DNA from 2 places in the Streptomyces sp. NPDC025784 genome. Region 1 is predicted to be linked to the other one. Evidence: riboswitches for the same ligand, from Rfam matches in the RefSeq annotation. Region 1 holds a riboswitch; the other holds the start of a gene.

Region 1 (3,333 bases):
TCCCCGAACTCGTCGCCCCCTACTTCGCGGAACTCGCCGCCGAAGTGGTCATGGCGGCCAAGGAACACGGCTACACGGTGCTCATCGAGGACACCGGCGGCGACCCCGAGGAAGAACTGCGCATCGCCAGCGGACTCACCGACTCGCTGATCGACGGCGTCCTGCTCAGCCCCCTCCGACTCGACCAGGCACGGCTGGCGGCTCTCGAACAGACCGTGCCCCTCGTCCTGCTGGGCGAGCGCTCGTACGACATCGCCGCCGATCACGTCCTGATCGACAATGCCGCGGCGGCGCGCGAGGCCACCGAGCACCTGCTGGCACTCGGCCGTCGGCGGATCGCCGTGATCGGACATCAGACCGACCCGCCGTTCGCCACCTCCGCCCAGCGCATGCACGGCTACTTCACCGCCCTCCATGCGGCCGGCGTCCCCTACGACCCCCGCCTCGCGCCCCCGGTGCGCAGTTTCGGACGGGCCGAGGGCGCCGAGGCGATGAGCCGCCTGCTCGACCTGGACCACCGTCCGGACGCGGTCTTCTGCTTCTCCGACCTCCTCGCGTCGGGCGCACTGCGCGTCGCCCACGAGCGGCACGTCGAAGTCCCGCACGACATCGCCGTCGTCGGCTTCGACGACCTGGAGGAGTCCCGCTACGCGGTGCCCTCACTCACCACCGTCTCGCCGGACAAGCGGGAGATCGCCCGCATGGCCGTGGCGGCACTGCTCGACCGGATGTCGGACGAACCGGTCAACCGTCCGGCCACGCTGACGGCCGGTCACCGCCTGGTGGTCCGCGAGAGCAGCGCCGGACGTCCCTCCACGCCGACGGGGCCAGGCACCGGCGACGCGTGACGCCGTTTCCGTCCGGCCAGGTCACCGAGTCCGGTGCCGTCGCCCTGAGCCGATCGCGCTGCGGGCCGCGCGGTGCGGGGCGGGTGTTAGCTTCGGGCGCATGGACGACAGCGTGTACGTGGGCAACGCCGGCAAGGACGCGGCTCTGGACCGGGGCTGGCTGCTCGGGCATTTCAAGGAGTCCGGCGATCCCCGCCGGAGCGAGGCCGTGGAGATCAAGTGGGGCGTCCACCCACGCGGCGAGCGGCGCGAGCAGTGGGTGCGGGGAGAGACACGCACGGCTCTCCAGGTCCTCATCAGCGGCCGCTTCCGCGTCGAGCTGCCCGGTCGCAGCGTCGTGCTGGCGGAGCAGGGCGACTACGTCGTATGGGGCCGGGGAGTGGACCACTCCTGGGTCGCCGAGGAGGAGTCGGTGGTGCTGACCGTGCGTTGGCCCTCAGTCCCCGGATACGCCGTGCCGCAGGAGGGCGACGAGGAGACGGGGCGGGCGGGGGTACGTACGTGATGGTGGCGTGGCCGGTCGTGCGTGCGTGACGGTGGCGCGGTCGGCCGCTGTGCTCGCGCCCGACCGTGGCTGGGCCGGTCACCGATCCCGCGCGCCCGTGCCGGTCGTCGCCCTCGGACGACATCGCGCCGGTGTCGTTCACCGCGCGCATGCGGGACTTCGCGGTCCGTGTTAGTTTCCGGGCGGCGGCGCGCCGGTGTCCGCCCCGGACGAGAAGTGCGCCGTACCCGGTCCGCAAAGACGACGCACGAGGGGAGGCGTCGTGGACGCAGACAAGCGCTCGTCCGGCCCGGCACCCGCGGTGCACGGGTCCCGCCCGCTGGACGTCGAGTGGAACCACGGATCACCGTCGGCGAAGCACAACACGGATCCCGACATCCAGGTCCATGCGTACGACGAGGACACCTTCATCCTCCGGCAGAACATGGCGATCAACTACGAGGCGCCGTTCATGTTCCTGCTCTTCGGACGCGAGCGGGCGGTGCTGCTGGACACCGGGGCCACCGCGTCCGCGGAGTACTTCCCGCTGCGCCGCGTCGTCGACGGTCTGATCGCCGACCGGCTCCGCCGGCATCCGCTCGCCGGGTACGGGCTGCTCGTACTGCACACCCATCCGCACGGCGACCACATCGCCGCGGACGCGCAGTTCACGGACCGCCCGGACACCCAGGTCGTGGGAGCCCGACTCGACACCGCATGGGACTACTTCGGGTTCCACGAGGATCCCGACCGGGTGGCACGGATCGACCTCGGGGGCCGCGTGCTGGAGTGCTTCTCCACGCCGGGGCACCACGAGGCGGCGGTCACCTACTACGACCCCTGGACGGGATTCCTGCTGACCGGCGACACGGTCTACCCCGGCCGGCTGTACGTGGCGGACTGGCCGGCCTTCACGCGGACCGTCGACCGCCTCATCGAGTTCGCGGACGGCCGTCCGGTGACCCATGTGCTCGGGTGCCACGTCGAGATGACGCGCGAGCCCGGCGTGGACTACCCGATCCGGACCACCTACCAGCCCGACGAGCCGCCGTTGGAGATGGCCCCGGGCCGGCTCCGCGACATCAGGGCGGCGATCGACGAGGTCGGCGACCGGCCCGGCCGGCACCCGTTCCCCGCCTTCGTCATCTGCCGCGACGTCTGAGTGCCCGTCATGCCTCGCGACGCAGTCATGGGTGTGGACATCGGTACGTCGAGCAGCAAAGGCGTCCTCGTCGGCCTCGACGGTGCCCTGATCCGCTCCGCCGTCCGGGAACACACCCCCACGAGACCCGGTCCCGGTCGTTTCGAGATGGACCCTGCGGTGTGGTGGCGCGAGTTCACCGAACTCGCCCGGGAGCTGACCGCACCCGGAGACACCGGCGTGGTCGCCGTCGGGGTCAGCGGCATGGGGCCCTGCGTCCTGCTGACCGACGAGCACGACGCCCCGCTGCGCCCCGCCGTGCTCTACGGAGTGGACACGCGCTCCGTCCGCCAGATCCGGCGCATCGAGGAACGGCTCGGCGCGGAGGCGATCATCCGCCGCGGTGGATCCGCCCTCTCCACCCAGGCGGCGGGGCCGAAGATCGCCTGGATCGCCGACGAGGAACCCGAGCTCTACGCCCGGGCCCGACGCCTGTACATGCCGAGTTCCTGGCTGGTCAGGAACCTCACGGGGAACTACGTCCTCGACCACCACTCCGCGAGCCAGTGCACCCCGCTCTACGACACGCTCGCCTGCGACTGGTACGCCCCCTGGGCCGCCGAAGTGGCGCCGGGCATCGAGCTGCCTCCACTGCGCTGGTCCGGCGAGGCGGCCGGCACGCTCACCGTCCGGGCCGCCCGGGAGACCGGCCTGCCCGCCGGCATCCCCGTCACCACCGGGACCATCGACGCCTGGGCCGAGGCGCTGAGCGTGGGCGCGCAGAACACCGGCGATCTGATGCTGATGTACGGCACCACCATGTTCCTCATCCACACGGTGCCCGAGCCGCTGACCAGTCC
Region 2 (3,333 bases), on a different contig from region 1:
GGCGGCGTCGCCATCGACCCCTCCAACGGCAAGGTCGTCGCCATGTACGGCGGCATCGACTACACCAAGCAGTACGTGAACAACGCGACCCGCCGCGACTACCAGGTCGGCTCCACCTTCAAGCCGTTCGTGTTCACCTCCGCCGTCGAGAACCACTCGACGACCCGCGACGGCCGCATGATCAACCCGAACACCGTCTACGACGGCACCAACAAACGCCCCGTACAGGGCTGGAGCGGCGCCGCGTACGCCCCCGAGAACGAGGACGGCTACTCGTACGGCGACATCACCGTGCGCACCGCCACCGACCGCTCCGTGAACTCGGTGTACGCGCAGATGGCCGTCGACGTCGGCCCGGACGAGGTCGAGAAGACGGCCGTGTCCCTCGGCATCCCCTCGAACACCCCCGACCTGACCGCCTCCCCCTCCATCGCGCTCGGCCCGGCCACCGCCAGCGTCCTCGACATGGCGGAGGCCTACGCCACCCTCGCCAACCACGGCAGGCGCGGCACGTACACGCTCGTCGCAAAGATCACCAAGGACGGCGCGGAGGTCGTGGACCTGCCGAGCCACGAAACCCACCAGGCGGTGAGCCGCGAAGCGGCGGACACCACCACCTCCGTCCTGCGCAGCGTCGTCCAGGGCGGCACCGGCACCGCCGCGCAGGCCGCGGGCCGACCCGCGGCCGGCAAGACCGGCACCGCCGAGGAGGACCAGGCCGCCTGGTTCGCGGGCTACACCCCGGACCTCGCCACCGTGGTGTCCGTGATGGGCCAGGATCCCGACACCGGCGCCCACAAGCCGCTGTACGGCGCCCTCGGCGAGAACCGCATCAACGGCGGCGCCTACCCGGCCCGGATCTGGGCGCAGTTCACCCGCACCGCGCTCCGCGGCACCCCGGTGGCGGACTTCGACCTCCAGCTCCAGCCCGGCGCCGAGCAGACGCAGACCCCGACGACCGAACCCAGTACGCCGGACACCATCGGCGGCCAGGACGACGACGGCGGCACGTCGGACGGCCAGGACATCCAGGGCCAGGACCAGGGCCAGAGCCAAGGACAGGTCGAGGGACAGACCGAGGGGCAGGACCAGGGCCAGGACCAGGGCCAGAGCCAGGGGCAGACCGAGGGCCAGACGGACGGCGGCACCACGGACGGCGGCACGATCGACGGTGGCACGTCGGACGGCGGGACCACCGACGGGGGCACCACCGACGGCACCAGCACCGGAGGGTCGACGGACGGCGGCACGACCGACGGCAGCACGAACGGGACGATCGCCGGCACCAACCCGTTCGGGCGGGCCCCGCACCGCCGCTCCTAGGCCCTCGGCCCGGTCGGTGGCCAGGCCGGTCGACGGCCGGGTGGGGCCGTGGCCGGGCCGCCGACCGGACCCGTCAGTGGCCCGAGGTCGCCTTGAGACCCACCACGGCGACCAGCAGCAGACACACGAAGAAGATCCGGGCGGCGGTCACCGGCTCGCCGAGCACGACCATGCCGAGCACCGCCGCCCCGGCGGCGCCGATCCCGACCCAGACGCCGTAGGCGGTACCGATGGGCAAGGACCTCGCGGCGTACGAGAGAAGAAGCATGCTCGCGACGATCCCGGCACCCGTGGCCAGGCTCGGCCACAGCCGGGTGAAACCGTCGGTGTACTTCATCCCGATCGACCAGCCCACCTCCAGCAGACCGGCGACGACGAGCAGAACCCAGGCCATGACGGCACCTCCGAGAATCGGACGACAGGGGGTGCGTCGTCTTTGCGATCCCGGTACGGCGCGTCTCGTCGGGTTCCTCCACGGTAGCAAAACCCAGGCAAAAGGGGCTGGTGACCATGGTCACCAGCCCCTTCGGCAGACGTACACCTACAAGTACAAGCCGGTCGAGTCCTCGGAGCCCTCGAAACGGTCCGCGGCGACGGCGTGCAGATCCCGCTCGCGCATCAGCACGTAGGCGATCCCGCGCACCTCGACCTCGGCACGGTCCTCCGGGTCGTACAGAACGCGGTCGCCCGGCTCGACCGTCCGGACGTTCTGCCCGACGGCGACGACCTCGGCCCAGGCCAGACGGCGGCCGACCGCCGCCGTCGCGGGGATCAGGATGCCGCCGCCGGACCGGCGCTCGCCCTCCGCGGCGTCCTGCCGCACCAGCACACGGTCGTGCAGCATGCGGATGGGCAACTTGTCGTGATGGGTGCTGTGCTTATCCCGATTGGCGCTCACGCACCGAACCTACCTGTCCCGGCCGCTTCCGCACGCGAGTGGGTCGATCCTCGCCCCGCGGAAACCACCCGGCACCCCCGGGACGGGCCGCACCCGCCCCACCCCCGGACGCCGGCGGATCAGCGCCTGCGGCGCCGGGAACCGACGGCGAGCAGCCCGACGACACCGACCACGACCAGGGCCACCGGCACGATGCGCTCCAGACGGGGCGCGCCCTCCTCGGTGACCAGCTGGCCCTTCACATCGCTGACGACGCGATTGACACCGACGTAGGCGCGGCCGAGCGTGTGGTCGATGTGCGAGGCGACCTTGGCCTTCGCGTCACCCACGATCGTCTTCGGGTGCACGCGCACGCCGATCTCGTCGAGGGTCTCGGCGAGCGTTTCGCGGCGGCGCTTGATGTCCGCCTCGATCTCCGCCGGAGTCCTGGTATCCGACGTTCTCGACGTATCCGACACCGCGCTGCCTCCGTGGTCGTGTTCTGACTCCCTGCTTTCGACAGTCTGTCAGCTCGGGCAGCCGCGCACCCCTCGGCACCCCCATTACGCTCGTCACCCATAGGTCCGTAAACCATCTCCCGGCCACGTGAGGTACCGATGAGCGAGCGACTCCAGCCCGGCGACACCGCCCCCGACTTCAGCCTGCCCGACGCCGACGGCAACGAGGTCTCCCTCTCCGCCCACAAGGGCCGCAAGGTCATCGTGTACTTCTACCCGGCCGCCCTGACCCCCGGCTGCACCAAGCAGGCCTGCGACTTCACGGACAACCTCGACCTGCTGGCGGGCGCCGGATACGACGTCATCGGCATCTCCCCCGACAAGCCCGAGAAGCTCGCCAAGTTCCGCGAGAAGGAGTCCCTCAAGGTCACCCTGGTCGGCGACCCCGACAAGACCGTCCTGGAGGCCTACGGCGCCTTCGGCGAGAAGAAGCTCTACGGCAAGACGGTCGTCGGCGTCATCCGCTCCACCGTGATCGTCGACGAGGAGGGCAAGGTCGAGCGGGCCCTGTACAACGTCAAGGCGACGGGCCACGTGGCGAAGATCATCAAGGACCTCGGCATCTGAGCCCCCACCCCTCCCGCAGCGGCTCGCCCCGCCCCGTCGGCGCGAGCC

What was found. A riboswitch is a leader RNA that binds a small molecule or an ion and turns the genes downstream of it on or off. The one in region 1 is predicted to bind guanidine.
Region 2: it holds a riboswitch for guanidine, as region 1 does, so the genes downstream of both, ACZ4IF_RS05385 (DMT family transporter) here and ACZ4IF_RS39450 (MBL fold metallo-hydrolase) in region 1, are expected to answer to the same signal.

Annotation. Positions count from the first base shown of each region.
Region 1 covers NZ_JBVHMN010000026.1:3,248-6,580, reverse strand. The annotation lists gene ACZ4IF_RS39460 (LacI family DNA-binding transcriptional regulator) at 1-848, shown strand, start outside; gene ACZ4IF_RS39455 (cupin domain-containing protein) at 949-1,353, shown strand; guanidine-III (ykkC-III) riboswitch at 1,536-1,603, shown strand; gene ACZ4IF_RS39450 (MBL fold metallo-hydrolase) at 1,616-2,494, shown strand; gene ACZ4IF_RS39445 (FGGY-family carbohydrate kinase) at 2,504-3,333, shown strand, end outside.
Region 2 covers NZ_JBVHMN010000001.1:1,241,914-1,245,246, forward strand. The annotation lists gene ACZ4IF_RS05380 (transglycosylase domain-containing protein) at 1-1,323, shown strand, start outside; gene ACZ4IF_RS05385 (DMT family transporter) at 1,397-1,717, opposite strand; guanidine-III (ykkC-III) riboswitch at 1,748-1,813, opposite strand; gene ACZ4IF_RS05390 (GroES family chaperonin) at 1,865-2,167, opposite strand; gene ACZ4IF_RS05395 (DUF3618 domain-containing protein) at 2,341-2,679, opposite strand; gene bcp (thioredoxin-dependent thiol peroxidase) at 2,818-3,285, shown strand.